One region of the Streptomyces sp. NPDC002181 genome, then DNA from elsewhere that is predicted to be linked to it. Evidence: riboswitches for the same ligand, from Rfam matches in the RefSeq annotation. Region 1 holds a riboswitch; the other holds the start of a gene.

Region 1 (7,281 bases):
GGCCGGTGACCACCTCGTAGCCCCGGCTCCAGCCGCTGGCGGCCAGCTCCTGGGGGGAGGTCACGCAGGGCGCGTACCCGAGGCCCTCGACCTCCATGCCGCCGTACTGGGCGTCCGGGGAACCCGGCTGGCCCTGCCAGAGCAGCATCCACAGCCGGCCCTCGGCCAGGGCGTGCAGAAGCGACTCGTAGCTCTCGAAGCGCCCGGGCGTCACCTGGCGCATCATGTGCTCGACCTGCCCGGCCGCGGCCGTGCCTGACGCACTCACCCGGTACCCCTCTTCGTCCGCCCGTCCACCCGTATCGGCACCCAGCTTAAGCGGCGCTACGCGAGGTAGAAGGGGCGTACGCGCTCGGCGATGAAGTCGACCACCGGGTCCTGCGCGGCGTCGAGGAGGATCAACTGCACGGGCCAGGGCGGCGCGACGCGGGCCAGGGCCCGGCCGAGGGCGTCCATCGGGGCGTTCCGCATCCCGGGCTCCCATCCCAGCAGCCGGACACCGATGTAGAGCTCCGGTGCCCCGCCCTCGACGCTGGCCAGGCAGCGGTGGGCGGCGGCGACCACGCCGGCGGCGCGGAACTCCTCGGCCGCGGCGGTCAGGAAGTCCACCGGGTCCTCCTGCCAGTCGGGCTCGTAGAGCCGGACGCGGCCACCGGTGGCGGGGCCGTCGAGGGGGGTCCGGCCGGTGCGGCAGAGCTCGGCGACGGCGGGCGGGGGCAGCGGGACGCCGACGGCGCCCTCGGGGTTCACGGCGATGCCGAGCTGCGGGGGCAGGCCGCGGGCGAACTCGACGGCGGGGGCCACGGCGAAGTCCATGGAGGGGCCGGCGCAGGCGCGGAACTGGGCCTCGGAGCTGTAGACGGGTACGTACGGCGCCCCGTTGATCTCCATGGTGGGCAGCGTGAGCGCGCCGGCCGCGTCAGGGGCGGTGCCGCCGGGCAGCGGCACCCAGAGCCGGCTGCGCCCGAGCACCTCGACGATCCGGGCCCCGGCGTCCGCCTGCCCGAGCGCCGCCCCGAGCACCTGCTCCAGCTCGTTGTCCGGCCAGCCGCCGCCCTGCATCTACGCCTCCGCTGTGGTTGTCGCCCCTGCCGTCGCCCGAGGTTAACGGCTCGGGCGGCACCGGACACCGGGGGGCCGGGGAGTGTCCCGCGGATCAGGCGGGGTCCCGGCGGAAGGCTATGCGGGTCACCGACGCGGCCGAGCCGCGGTCCAGCAGGACCGCCGAGGTGCACCCGGCCGGGAGGCGGCCCGATTCCGCCTCGCGCAGCAGCCGGGCCACCGCGCTGCGGTGGCGGGCGAAGGCGTACGCCGACACCCCGCGCCCGCGCGCCTCCTGCCCCGCCAGCGCCTCCTGCGGGCTGGTGTCCAGCAGGAGCAGGTGCAGCGCCCGGCCCCGCCGCCGCGCGGCCGCCGCCAGCAGGCCGCGCACCCAGGACTGCGTTCCGCAGTCGTGGACCACCGCCGAGGCGCCGGAGCGCAGGGTCCGCCAGAGCCCCCAGTAGTGGGCGAGGCGGACGAGCGGCCGGTACACCCCGTACGGCACCGCCTTCGGCATCCGCCGCTCCCAGCGCTCGCGCACGTCCTGGGAGTCGATGCCTCCGCCCTCGGCGGCCCGCTTGATCAGCGTGCTCTTGCCGCCGCCCGGCAGGCCGGACACGACGACGATGTCCCCTTCCGCGAAGCCGAGCCACCGCGGTCCGTGCGCGCCCCGGCCGCGCAGGTCGCGTACGGGAGCCCCCTCGGCGCGCGCCCGCCGGGCCGCCGGCACCCCCACGGACCCCGTCCCGGTCGACGCCAGCACTCCGAATCTCCGCACGGTGATCGCCTCCCCCATCCGGGCCCCGCAGGGGCCCCATGCCCACTGAGTGTAAAGAGACGGTAATCCGGGAGCCCCGGTTCCGGTCGTGTTTCCCGGTCTCGTCCCGGATGCGTCACCGGTCCGTCACCACCGGTCCGCCATCCCGGCGCGCCCCTTCCGTACGTTCTTCCGGGCCCGAACGCCCGATCGCCCGGACGGCGTGCAATGATGTGCGCCATCTGGACCAACTGCATACCGGCCGCTTGAATCCGCGCGGGAGAGTCCCGGCACGCCGCGAGGCGGTGCCCGGGCGCCGAAGGAGCAAGTACCTCCCTTGAATCTCTCAGGCCCCGTACCGCGTGGATGAGGCAGATCTGAAAAGCGAGCCGCGCCGCCGTCCCCCGCGACGGCATCCGCGTGCGCTCCACCCAAGGTGCAAGTCGACGTTCCCCGGGTCCGACCGGGAACTCTCGGCGAACCTCTCAGGTTCCGATGACAGATGGGGAGGATCGTCCTCGTCATGTCATGCCCTGGGACCCGGGAGCCACACCCATGAGCACTGCCCCCCGCCTGACCGCCCTCGACGCGCTGCACCGTTCTCTCGGTGCGACCATGACCGATTTCGCGGGCTGGGACATGCCCCTGCGGTACGCCAGTGAGCGCGACGAGCACAACGCCGTGCGCACCAAGGCCGGCCTCTTCGACCTCTCCCACATGGGCGAGATCACGCTGACCGGCCCGGAGGCCGTCAAGGCCCTGGATTACGCGCTGGTGGGCAACATCTCCACCGTCGGTGTCGGCCGCGCCCGCTACACGCACATCTGCCGGGAGGACGGCGGGATCGTCGACGACCTGATCGTCTACCGCCTCGGCGAGACCGAGTACATGGTCGTCGCGAACGCCTCCAACGCCCAGGTCGTCCTGGACGCCCTGACCGAGCGCGCCGCCGGCTTCGACACCGCGGTCCGCGACGACCGCGACGCGTACGCGCTGATCGCCGTCCAGGGCCCGGAGTCCCCCGGCATCCTCGCCTCCCTCACCGACGCCGACCTCGACGGGCTGAAGTACTACGCCGGCCTGCCGGGCACGGTCGCGGGCGTGCCCGCCCTGATCGCGCGTACGGGCTACACCGGCGAGGACGGCTTCGAGCTGTTCGTCGCCCCCGAGCACGCCGTACAGCTGTGGGAGGCCCTCACCAAGGCCGGCGAGGGCGTCGGCCTGGTCCCGGCCGGCCTGTCCTGCCGCGACACCCTGCGCCTGGAGGCGGGCATGCCGCTGTACGGGCACGAGCTGACCACCTCCCTCACCCCGTTCGACGCGGGGCTGGGCCGGGTCGTGAAGTTCGAGAAGGAGGGCGACTTCGTCGGCCGCGCCGCGCTGGAGGCCGCCGCCGAGCGCTCCGCCTCCAAGGCGCCGCGCAAGCTGGTCGGCCTGATCGCCGAGGGCCGCCGCGTCCCGCGCGCCGGGTTCCCGGTCGTGGCCGGCGGCCAGGTGATCGGCGAGGTCACCTCGGGCGCCCCGTCCCCGACGCTGGGCAAGCCGATCGCGATGGCGTACGTGGACGCGGCGCACGCCGCGCCCGGCACCTCCGGCGTCGGCGTGGACATTCGCGGTACGCATGAGCCGTACGAGGTCGTGGCCCTGCCCTTCTACAAGCGGCAGAAGTAGCGCCCGTACGCCGTACCGGCCGTCTCACTCCGCAAGACCACTGTTCGTATCCACTCCCCCGCATCCAGGAGAATCAGGTCATGAGCAACCCCCAGCAGCTGCGTTACACCAAGGAGCACGAGTGGCTGTCGGACGCCGTGGACGGCGTCGCGACGGTCGGCATCACGGAGTTCGCGGCCAACGCGCTCGGTGACGTCGTCTACGCCCAGCTCCCCGCGGTCGGCGACACCGTGACCGAGGGCGAGACCTGCGGCGAGCTGGAGTCGACCAAGTCGGTCAGCGACCTGTACTCCCCCGTCTCCGGTGAGATCGTCGAGTCCAACCAGGACGTGGTGGACGACCCGGCCCTGGTGAACACCGCTCCGTTCGAGGGTGGCTGGCTGTTCAAGGTGCGCCTCTCGGAGGAGCCGAAGGACGCGCTGACGGCCGACGAGTACGCCGCGCTCACCCACTCCGACAACTGAGTCCCAGGGGAACCTGATGTCCGTTCTGAACACCCCCCTCCACGAGCTCGACCCCGACGTCGCCGCCGCCGTCGACGCCGAGCTCGCCCGCCAGCAGTCCACCCTGGAAATGATCGCGTCGGAGAACTTCGCTCCGGTCGCCGTCATGGAGGCCCAGGGCTCGGTCCTGACCAACAAGTACGCCGAGGGCTACCCGGGCCGCCGCTACTACGGCGGCTGCGAGCACGTCGACGTGGTCGAGCAGATCGCGATCGACCGCATCAAGGAGCTCTTCGGCGCCGAGGCCGCGAACGTCCAGCCGCACTCCGGTGCGCAGGCGAACGCCGCCGCGATGTTCGCGCTGCTGAAGCCCGGCGACACGATCATGGGCCTGAACCTGGCCCACGGCGGTCACCTGACCCACGGCATGAAGATCAACTTCTCCGGCAAGCTCTACAACGTGGTCCCGTACCACGTCGGCGAGGACGGCCAGGTCGACATGGCCGAGGTCGAGCGCCTCGCCAAGGAGTCCAAGCCGCAGCTGATCGTCGCCGGCTGGTCCGCCTACCCGCGCCAGCTGGACTTCGCCGCCTTCCGCCGCATCGCGGACGAGGTCGGCGCGTACCTGATGGTCGACATGGCGCACTTCGCCGGCCTGGTGGCCGCGGGCCTGCACCCGAACCCGGTGCCGCACGCCCACGTCGTCACCACCACCACGCACAAGACCCTCGGCGGTCCGCGCGGCGGTGTCATCCTGTCGACGCAGGAGCTGGCCAAGAAGATCAACTCCGCGGTCTTCCCGGGTCAGCAGGGCGGTCCGCTGGAGCACGTGATCGCCGCCAAGGCGGTCTCCTTCAAGGTGGCGGCCTCGCCCGAGTTCAAGGAGCGCCAGGAGCGCACCCTGGAGGGTGCGAAGATCCTCGCCGCCCGCCTGGTCCAGGACGACGTCAAGGCCGTGGGCGTGGACGTCCTCACCGGGGGCACCGACGTGCACCTGGTCCTGGTCGACCTGCGCAACTCCGAGCTGGACGGCCAGCAGGCCGAGGACCGCCTCCACGAGGTCGGCATCACGGTCAACCGGAACGCGATCCCGAACGACCCGCGGCCGCCGATGGTCACCTCGGGTCTGCGGATCGGCACGCCGGCCCTGGCCACCCGCGGTTTCGACGCCGAGGCCTTCACCGAGGTCGCCGAGATCATCGCGCAGGCGCTCAAGCCCGCGTACGACAGCGAGGACCTGAAGGCGCGCGTCTCCGCGCTCGCCGCGAAGTTCCCGCTGTACCCGACGCTCTAGCGACGGCTTGGGAGGGCCCGGCCTGGTGTCACACAGGGCCGGGCCCTTCCTGTGTGACACGAGCCATACCCGAGCGCCTTCCGGCCACCATCGCCGGCAGGCGAAACGTTCACCTTGCCACGTTAAGCTCGACTGTCGGACAAAATCCGAACAATCCCCCCTCGATACGATCCACCCCGCCTGCCCCTCCACCCACGAGCAGACAAGGGAGTCCGCCACCGTGGCCATCTCCGTCTTCGACCTCTTCTCCATCGGCATCGGCCCCTCCTCCTCCCACACGGTCGGCCCGATGCGGGCCGCCCGCATGTTCGTGACCCGGCTGAAGAAGGACGGCGTGCTCGCCCAGACCGCGGCGGTCCGGGCGGAGCTCTACGGCTCCCTCGGCGCGACCGGCCACGGCCACGGCACGCCCAAGGCGGTGCTCCTGGGCCTGGAGGGCCACTCCCCCCGCTCGGTGAACGTGGAGAGCGCCGACGACGAGGTGGAGCGCATCCGCAGGACGGGCCGCCTGCGCCTGCTCGGCACCGAGATAGGGGAGGCGCACGAGATCGCCTTCGACGAGCCGAGCCAGCTGATCCTGCACCGCCGCCGGTCCCTGCCGTACCACGCGAACGGCATGACGCTCTTCGCGTACGACGCCGCCGGCGCCCCGCTGCTGGAGAAGACGTACTACTCGGTCGGCGGCGGCTTCGTCGTCGACGAGGACGCGGTCGGCGAGGACCGGATCAAGCTCGACGACACGGTGCTGAAGTACCCCTTCCGCAGCGGCGACGAGATGCTGCGGATGGCCCGCGAGAGCGGCCTGTCGATCTCCGCGATGATGCTGGAGAACGAGAAGGCCTGGCGCACGGAGGAGGAGATCCGCGAGGGTCTGCTGGAGATCTGGCGGGTCATGCAGGCGTGCGTCGCGCGCGGCATGTCGCGCGAGGGCATCCTGCCGGGCGGCCTGAAGGTCCGCCGCCGGGCCGCGAACACCGCCCGCAAGCTCCGCTCCGAGGGCGACCCGCAGGCGCTGTCGATGGAGTGGATCACCCTCTACGCGATGGCCGTGAACGAGGAGAACGCGGCCGGCGGCCGGGTGGTCACCGCTCCGACCAACGGCGCCGCGGGCATCATCCCGGCGGTCCTGCACTACTACATGAACTTCGTGCCCGGCGCCGACGAGGAGGGCGTGGTCCGCTTCCTGCTGGCGGCCGGCGCGATCGGCCTGCTCTTCAAGGAGAACGCCTCGATCTCCGGCGCCGAGGTCGGCTGCCAGGGCGAGGTCGGCTCGGCCTGCTCGATGGCGGCGGGCGCCCTCGCCGAGGTCCTGGGCTGCACCCCGGAGCAGGTGGAGAACGCGGCCGAGATCGGCATGGAGCACAACCTGGGCCTCACCTGCGACCCGGTCGGCGGCCTCGTCCAGATCCCGTGCATCGAGCGCAACGGCATGGCGGCGGTCAAGGCCGTCACCGCGGCCAAGATGGCCATGCGCGGCGACGGCTCCCACAAGGTGTCCCTCGACAAGGTCATCAAGACCATGAAGGAGACCGGCGCCGACATGAAGGTCAAGTACAAGGAAACCGCCCGCGGCGGCCTGGCGGTCAACGTCATCGAATGCTGATCCGGCACGCATGACGAAGGAGGGGCCCGGCGCGGTGCGCCGGGCCCCTCCGGCGTTCCACAACTTGGTGAATTCGCAGGCCAATTGAGGTTTGCCCGGAGTTGATCACGCGTGAGGGCGAACCCTCCTCCCCGGGCTGGTCTCTCGATGATCACATGCGCCATGGTGATCACGTGACGTCGCGGCCACACCCCCGGCGGTCGGCCAACCGCCTTGGACCGCAGCCTTTTTGCGTACTGGAGGACTTCATCATGGCAAGCAACCGCAGCATCCGAGTCCTGGCGGCTGTCGCAGCGCTCCCCTTCGCCGCCCTGCTCTTCACGGGTACGGCCCAGGCCGACAACGGAGCCGGTGCGGGCGTCTCGTCCAACGCCGCCGCCGGCGAGATCCTCGGCAGCGGGGTCGCCGGCGGCAACCTCGGCAACTCCTCCACCACCCAGCAGCTCGCCACGGGCTCCGGGGCGTCCAACCA
Region 2 (7,281 bases), on a different contig from region 1:
CCGAATGTCAGTGGCATGAGGCAGCATCGGGGCTGTGAGAGCCGCGCCGACCATCCTGCACCTGGACATGGACGCCTTCTACGCCTCCGTGGAGCAGGCGTCGAAGCCGAGCCTGCGCGGCAAGGCCGTGATCGTCGGCGGGCTCGGGCCGCGCGGAGTCGTCGCCACCGCTTCGTACGAGGCCCGGCGCTTCGGGGTGCATTCGGCGATGCCGACGGCCCAGGCGCGCCGGCTCTGCCCGAACGGCGCGTACCTGATCCCCCGCTTCCGGCTGTACCAGGCGGTCAGCGAGGTGGTCATGGGGCTGCTGCGTGAGCTGTCCCCGCTGGTGGAGCCGCTCAGCCTGGACGAGGCCTTCGTGGACCTGGAGGCGGGCGGGACCGCGTTCGACTCGAAGAGCGCCCGCGCGACGGGGGAGCGGCTGCGGGCGGACATCCGGGCCGCGACGGGCCTGAGCGGGTCCGTGGGGCTGGCGGGATCCAAGATGCTGGCCAAGGTGGCGTCCGAGGAGGCCAAGCCGGCGGGACTGCTGCTGATCGAACCGGGCACCGAGCGGGAGCTGCTCGCCCCGATGTCGGTGCGGACCCTGCCCGGGGTGGGGCCCGTCACCGGCGAGCACCTGCGGCGGGCCGGGATCACCACGGTCGGGGAGCTGGCCGAGGCCGGTGAGGACGAGCTGGTCCGGATGGTCGGGCGCTCGCACGGGGTCGGGCTGTACCGGATGGCGCTGGGACTGGACGACCGGCCGGTGGTCGCCGAGCGCGACGCGAAGTCGGTGTCGGTGGAGGACACCTTCGACGTGGACCTGCACGACCGGGTGCGGATCCGCACCGAGGTGCAGCGGCTCGCCGACCGGTGCGTGCACAGGCTGCGCGGGTCGGGGCACTCGGGGCGCACGATCGTGCTGAAGGTGCGGCGGTACGACTTCTCCACGCTGACCCGCTCCGAGACGCTGCGGGGGCCCACGGACGATCCCGCGGTGGTGCGGGAGGCCGCGGCGCGGCTGCTGGAGGGCGTGGACACCACGGGCGGGGTGCGGCTGCTGGGAGTGGGCGTGACGGGCCTGGCGGATTACACGCAGGAGGACCTGTTCGCGCAGTCGATGGCGGCGGAGGCCGCGGAGGCGGAGGCGGCGGCGGAAGCCGCGGCGGCGGCCGCCGGTGCCTCCGCAGGTGCCTCCGCCGCGGAGGCAGTCGCACGGGCCGGGGGCGTAGGGCCGGATGGTGCGCCGGAGGCCGTCGTGCCTTCGGGGTCAGCGGGGTCGGAGGGGCCTGGAGGGGCCGCCGAGGGCGCGGAGGCCGCAGGGTCGGGCGGGGAGCCCGAGGCCGCCCCGGAGCGGCGCTGGGCGGCCGGCAGCGACGTACTGCACGCCGTGTACGGGCCCGGCTGGGTGCAGGGCAGCGGGGTCGGGAGGGTGACCGTGCGCTTCGAGCAGCCCGGATCGCCACCGGGCCGGGTGCGCACCTTCCGGGTGGACGACCCCGAACTGGAGCCCTGCGATCCGCTGCCCCTCGTAGGGGAGACCGATCCGCGGCCGACGGGTCAGGGCGTGTCCTCGCCGTTCGCCAGGCGGCCGAAGTCGCGGCGGACGTCCGACGGGAGGGAGACGTCCAGCCCGTAGTGGTGGTAGAGCTGGAGTTCCTGTTCGGGGGAGAGGTGGCGGCCGACGCCGAAGTCCGGGGCGTCCTTGATGAGGGAGCGTTCGAAGGGGACCCGCAGGGTGTCGTCGACGACCTCGCTCGGCTCCAGCGGGACGAACGCGTCCCGGCTGAACAGGCCCGTCCGGACGGCGGCCCACTCGGGCACGCCCGTGGCATCGTCGAGGTACACCTCGTCGACGGTGCCGATCTTGGTTCCGTTGCGGTCGAACGCCTTGCGGCCGATCAGGCTGCGCGGATCGATGTCGGTCTGCACGGTCCCTCCATATGGTCGCAACTCCTCCGTAATGACTACAGAAGGGCATTTCCGCAGCGCGGGCCACTCGAAGCGAGGGCCAGAACCTCGCTGGTAGGCTGGGTGACGGCTGTTGACCCTGTGCGGGAGAGTCCTCCGAGTGAGTACGACGGAGGCGCCGAAGGAGCAAATCCTCCCCGGAATCTCTCAGGCATACGTACCGCACGTGACGAGGCCACTCTGGAAAGCAGGGGCGGGTACCGGGCGCGCAGTGCCGGTTCCCCTCCTCACCGACGGTGAAAGCCGGAATCCGCGGGTCACCCCCGCGACTCCGGTGAAGCTCTCAGGTTGAGATGACAGAGGGGGAGGCCGTCCGGGTGCCCGCGCCGTGGTGCCCCTCGCAGGTCGTACGACCCAGGAGGCCTCCGTACATGACCGCCAACCGCATTCCGCTCTCCCAGCTGGAGCGAGGGATCCCCTTCGAGCAGCGCCACATCGGCCCGGATGCCGAGGCGCAGGCGAAGATGCTCGCCCATGTGGGCTACGGCTCGCTGGACGAACTGACCGCCGCCGCGGTACCGGATGTGATCAAGAGCGCCGAGGCGCTGAACCTGCCCGAGGCGCGGACCGAGGCCGAGGTGCTGGCCGAGCTGCGCACGCTCGCCGACCGCAACCAGGTTCTGGCCCCGATGATCGGTCTCGGCTACTACGGGACCTTCACCCCGCCGGTGATCCTGCGCAACGTCATGGAGAACCCGGCCTGGTACACGGCGTACACGCCCTACCAGCCCGAGATCTCGCAGGGCCGCCTGGAGGCGCTCCTCAACTTCCAGACCGTCGTCGCCGACCTCACCGGCCTGCCGACCTCCGGCGCCTCCCTCCTCGACGAGGGCACCGCGGCCGCCGAGGCCATGACGCTGGCCCGCCGCGTCGGCAAGTCCAAGGGCAACATCTTCCTGGTCGACGCCGACGCGCTGCCGCAGACGATCGCCGTGATCCAGACCCGCGCCGAGCCCATCGGCATCGAGGTCGTCGTCGCCGACCTGTCCGAGGGCATCCCGGCCGAGGTCGCCGAGCGCGGTGTCTACGGCGTGCTCCTCCAGTACCCGGGCGCCTCCGGTGCCGTGCGGGACATCAAGCCGGTCATCGACCGGGCGCACGAGCTCGGCGCGATCGTCGCCGTCTCCGCCGACCTGCTCGCGCTGACCCTGCTGACCTCCCCGGGCGCGCTCGGCGCGGACATCGCCGTCGGCACCACCCAGCGCTTCGGCGTCCCGATGGGCTTCGGCGGTCCGCACGCCGGCTACATGGCCGTCCAGGACAAGCACGCCCGCTCGCTGCCGGGCCGCCTCGTCGGCGTCTCCGTGGACGCGGACGGCAACAAGGCGTACCGCCTCGCCCTGCAGACCCGTGAGCAGCACATCCGCCGCGAGAAGGCCACCAGCAACATCTGCACCGCGCAGGTGCTGCTCGCCGTCATGGCCGGCATGTACGCCGTCTACCACGGCCCGGACGGCCTGCGGACGATCGCCCGCCGTACGCACCGCTACGCGACCCTGCTCGCGGCCGGTCTGAAGGCCGGCGGGGTCGAGCTCGTGCACGGCTCGTACTTCGACACCGTCACCGCCCGGGTGCCCGGCAAGGCCGCCGAGGTCGTCGCCGCCGCCCGCCGGGGCGGGGTCAACCTGTTCCAGGCCGACGCCGACCACGTCTCCGTCTCCTGCGACGAGACGACGCTGCGCGCCGGGATCGAGGCCGTCTGGGCCGCCTTCGGCGTGGAGGCCGACATCGAGGCGCTGGACGAGGCCACGGCCGAGGCGCTGCCCGAGGGCCTGCTGCGCTCGGACGACTACCTGGCGCACCCCGTCTTCCACCAGCACCGCAGCGAGACCGCGATGCTGCGCTACCTGCGCAAGCTGGCGGACAAGGACTACGCGCTGGACCGCGGCATGATCCCGCTGGGCTCCTGCACCATGAAGCTCAACGCGACCACCGAGATGGAGCCGGTCACCTGGCCCGAGTTCGGCCAGCTGCACCCGTTCGCCCCGGTCGAGCAGGCCGAGGGGTACCTCACGCTCATCACCGAGCTGGAGGAACGTCTCTGTGAGGTCACCGGCTACGACAAGGTCTCCATCCAGCCGAACGCCGGCTCCCAGGGCGAGCTCGCCGGCCTGCTGGCCGTCCGCGCCTACCACCGGGCCAACGGCGACGAGCAGCGCACCGTCTGCCTCATCCCGTCCTCCGCGCACGGCACCAACGCCGCCAGCGCCGTGATGGCCGGCATGAAGGTCGTCGTCGTCAAGACCGCCGACGACGGCGAGGTGGACGAGGCCGACCTGCGCGCCAAGATCGAGCAGTACCGCGACGAGCTCGCCGTGCTGATGATCACGTACCCCTCGACGCACGGTGTGTTCGAGGAGCACGTCGCCGACATCTGCGCCCAGGTGCACGAGGCCGGCGGCCAGGTGTACGTGGACGGCGCCAACCTCAACGCCCTGGTGGGCCTGGCCAAGCCGGGTCACTTCGGCGGCGACGTCTCGCACCTGAACCTGCACAAGACGTTCTGCATCCCGCACGGCGGCGGCGGCCCGGGCGTCGGCCCGGTCGGTGTCCGGGCGCACCTGGCCCCGTACCTGCCGAACCACCCGCTCCAGCCCACGGCGGGCCCGGAGACGGGCGTCGGCCCGATCTCGGCCGCCCCGTGGGGCTCGGCGGGCATCCTGCCGATCTCCTGGTCGTACGTGCGCCTCATGGGCGGCGAGGGCCTCAAGCGCGCCACCCAGGTGGCGGTGCTCGGCGCGAACTACATCGCGAAGCGTCTGGAGCCGCACTACCCGGTGCTCTACACGGGCCCGGGCAACCTGGTCGCGCACGAGTGCATCATCGACCTGCGCCCGCTGTCGAAGGCGACCGGCGTCAGCGTCGACGACATCGCCAAGCGCCTGATCGACTACGGCTTCCACGCGCCGACGATGTCCTTCCCGGTGGCCGGCACGCTGATGATCGAGCCGACGGAGTCCGAGGACCTCGCCGAGATCGACCGCTTCTGCGACGCGATGATCGCCATCCGCGGCGAGATCGAGCGGGTCGCGGGCGGCGAGTGGCCGGTGGACGACAACCCGCTGGCCAACTCCCCGCACACGGCGGCGGCGCTGGGCGGCGAGTGGAACCACCCGTACAGCCGCGACGAGGCCGTCTTCCCCGGCGGGGTCACGGCGGCGGAGAAGTACTGGCCGCCGGTGCGCCGCATCGACGGTGCCTTCGGCGACCGCAACCTGGTCTGCTCCTGCCCGCCGCTGGACGAGTACGACAACTGACATATTCGTATGACGTGATGGCATGACGGAGGGGCCGGTCCGGGAGAATCATTCCCGGGCCGGCCCCTCGTCGTTCTCTTCTGCTCCGTTCCCGTTCAGTGCTGTCGCCGGCTAGGCCGCCTTCATCACATGCACCGCCGCGAGCGGGCGGTGCGGGGCGATGATCTGGCCGTCCGGCAGCAGCTCACCGGTGTCCTCGAAGAGCAGGACGCCGTTGCACAGCAGGCTCCAGCCCTGTTCCGGGTGGTTGGCCAACGGCTTGGCGGCCTCCCGGTCGGCGGAGTCGGCTGACGGGCACGCTGGCTGGTGCTGGCACATGGATGCGTTCTTTCGCTGCGGTGTGGTCTGTGTGCTGCGGCTCGATGCCTTGTTCATGGCCGCCCCCCGTATCAACGTCTTGGTTTGGTCAGGGTCCCAGTGTTGCCCTCCGGAGTTGCGTCCGCAGGGATTTCCCGGCAGCTGTCCTCATACATTGATGACGCATCACCCGTGCGGGCGGTTCAGGTCAACTCCCCTGTCATTTCGGGTGGTTCGGGGGTGGTCCGACTGGGCTAGGCCGAATGGGCAGTACGGACCAGCAGCAGGGAACGCGCCTGCTCAGACCCACCGCACTGCGGCCCGGACCCCGCTCAGGCGGCCGGCGCGGCGAGCGACGGCGGGACCGGCGGGCTCGGCGGAGTGAGCCGGTGGGTCATCACGGGCAGCAGTTCGGAGACCGGGTGCGGCCGATACGGGGCGATGCCGGGCGGGGCCGGTGCCAGCGGAACCAGCAGATCCGCGGCGGCCGGCAGCCCGGCGGAGGCGTCGGCGCCGACCGCCCCGTGCAGCCACAGCGTGAGCATGTACAGCTCCGGCACGGACAGCAGCCGCGGCTGGTAGCTCTTGCCGAGGGATTCCGCCTGGCGCAGGGCGCGTTCGGTGGCCGCGACGTAGGGACCCTCGAAGAAATGGGAGAAGACCCAGCCGTCCGGCGTCAGCCGGGTGTCCGCGGCGGCGACGTAGCGGTCGCCGCTGCGGATCAGGAACCGCCAGGCGGTCAGCCGGGTGCGGGGCGGGCGGCCCCCCGCTGCCAGCTGGGAGATGTTCAACCGGTCCAGGACGTGGACCGGCAGCGGCAGTTCGGCGGTCATCGGACCCTGCAGGGCGCGCAGGGCCGGAGTGTGCGCCTCGTGGACGGCGGTGGGGGAACCGAGTGCCGCGAGGACGCTGCGCAGGGCGGGCGCGGGAGCCGGAGGGACATGCAGCGGCATGGTGGGTCGCCTCTCACTTGGGAGACCTGTGGAACGGGGCAGGTGCGGACGGCGCTGTCGCATTCTGGGGCCAGAGGGGGGCTGAGGGGCAATGGCCGCGCGCCAACTCTCTGCCTCGTTTGCGGAGTTTATACGACATGTGTTCACGCAGTGTTTCGGGTAGCTGTCCCGCCTATTGCCGACAAGTCGCTTACCGGTCCCGCTGTCATGGCTTTCATGCCGCTTGCGCGCGAACATGTCGCGCTGACCTCGGAGGTTACCGGACGGGGGCTCGGCTGGAAAGCGTCCATTATCCGGAACCGGCAAAACCCATGCGGAATTTGCATACGACGCCTTGCCAAGTGAATGTGCCATAGCGCCCTTCGGCCAAACCGGCGCGCGCTCCCCGTCACGCACGCCCCCTCGGCGTTATGGATCACGCCTCCGGGGCATCATCGACCGTACACACGCGCCTGGGAGGGATGGGCCGGGCGCAATCGAGGAGGGACGCTCCGATGGGGGAGAAGGTCGTGGCGGGCGGATTCGACCTGTCCGATCGGCAGAGGTATCGGAGGAAGCTCCACGAGTGCCTGGAGGGGCTGGAGCGACTTCTGGCGGAGAAGAGGTTCGATCGTCCCAAGAACATGATGGGGCTGGAGATCGAGCTGAATCTTGCGGGTTCCGACGGTTTGCCGAGAATGGTGAATGCGCAGGTTCTGGAGCGGATAGCGAGCCAGGATTTTCAGACCGAACTCGGAATGTTCAACCTGGAGGTGAACGTACTTCCGCACCGCCTCGGCGGCCGGGTATTCGACCGGCTCGCCGAGGAACTGAGCGCGGGT

The links. Region 1 has a riboswitch for glycine ahead of gcvT (glycine cleavage system aminomethyltransferase GcvT). Riboswitches for the same ligand answer to the same signal wherever they lie in the genome.
Region 2: linked by a shared signal. The riboswitch ahead of gcvP (aminomethyl-transferring glycine dehydrogenase) and the one ahead of gcvT (glycine cleavage system aminomethyltransferase GcvT) in region 1 are both predicted to bind glycine.

Annotation. Positions count from the first base shown of each region.
Region 1 is NZ_JBIASC010000001.1:250,769-258,049, forward strand. Features, by position in the region: gene ACFYXV_RS01115 (enhanced serine sensitivity protein SseB C-terminal domain-containing protein) at 1-268, opposite strand, end outside; gene ACFYXV_RS01120 (enhanced serine sensitivity protein SseB) at 325-1,062, opposite strand; gene ACFYXV_RS01125 (AAA family ATPase) at 1,157-1,837, opposite strand; glycine riboswitch at 2,066-2,169, shown strand; gene gcvT (glycine cleavage system aminomethyltransferase GcvT) at 2,354-3,469, shown strand; gene gcvH (glycine cleavage system protein GcvH) at 3,550-3,933, shown strand; gene glyA (serine hydroxymethyltransferase) at 3,950-5,206, shown strand; gene ACFYXV_RS01145 (L-serine ammonia-lyase) at 5,427-6,809, shown strand; gene ACFYXV_RS01150 (hypothetical protein) at 7,061-7,281, shown strand, end outside.
Region 2 is NZ_JBIASC010000015.1:8,933-16,213, forward strand. Features, by position in the region: gene ACFYXV_RS29450 (DNA polymerase IV) at 35-1,621, shown strand; gene ACFYXV_RS29455 (PRC-barrel domain-containing protein) at 1,543-1,914, opposite strand; glycine riboswitch at 2,028-2,126, shown strand; gene gcvP (aminomethyl-transferring glycine dehydrogenase) at 2,325-5,210, shown strand; gene ACFYXV_RS29465 (DUF5999 family protein) at 5,322-5,528, opposite strand; gene ACFYXV_RS29470 (hypothetical protein) at 5,840-6,460, opposite strand; gene ACFYXV_RS29475 (glutamate-cysteine ligase family protein) at 6,955-7,281, shown strand, end outside.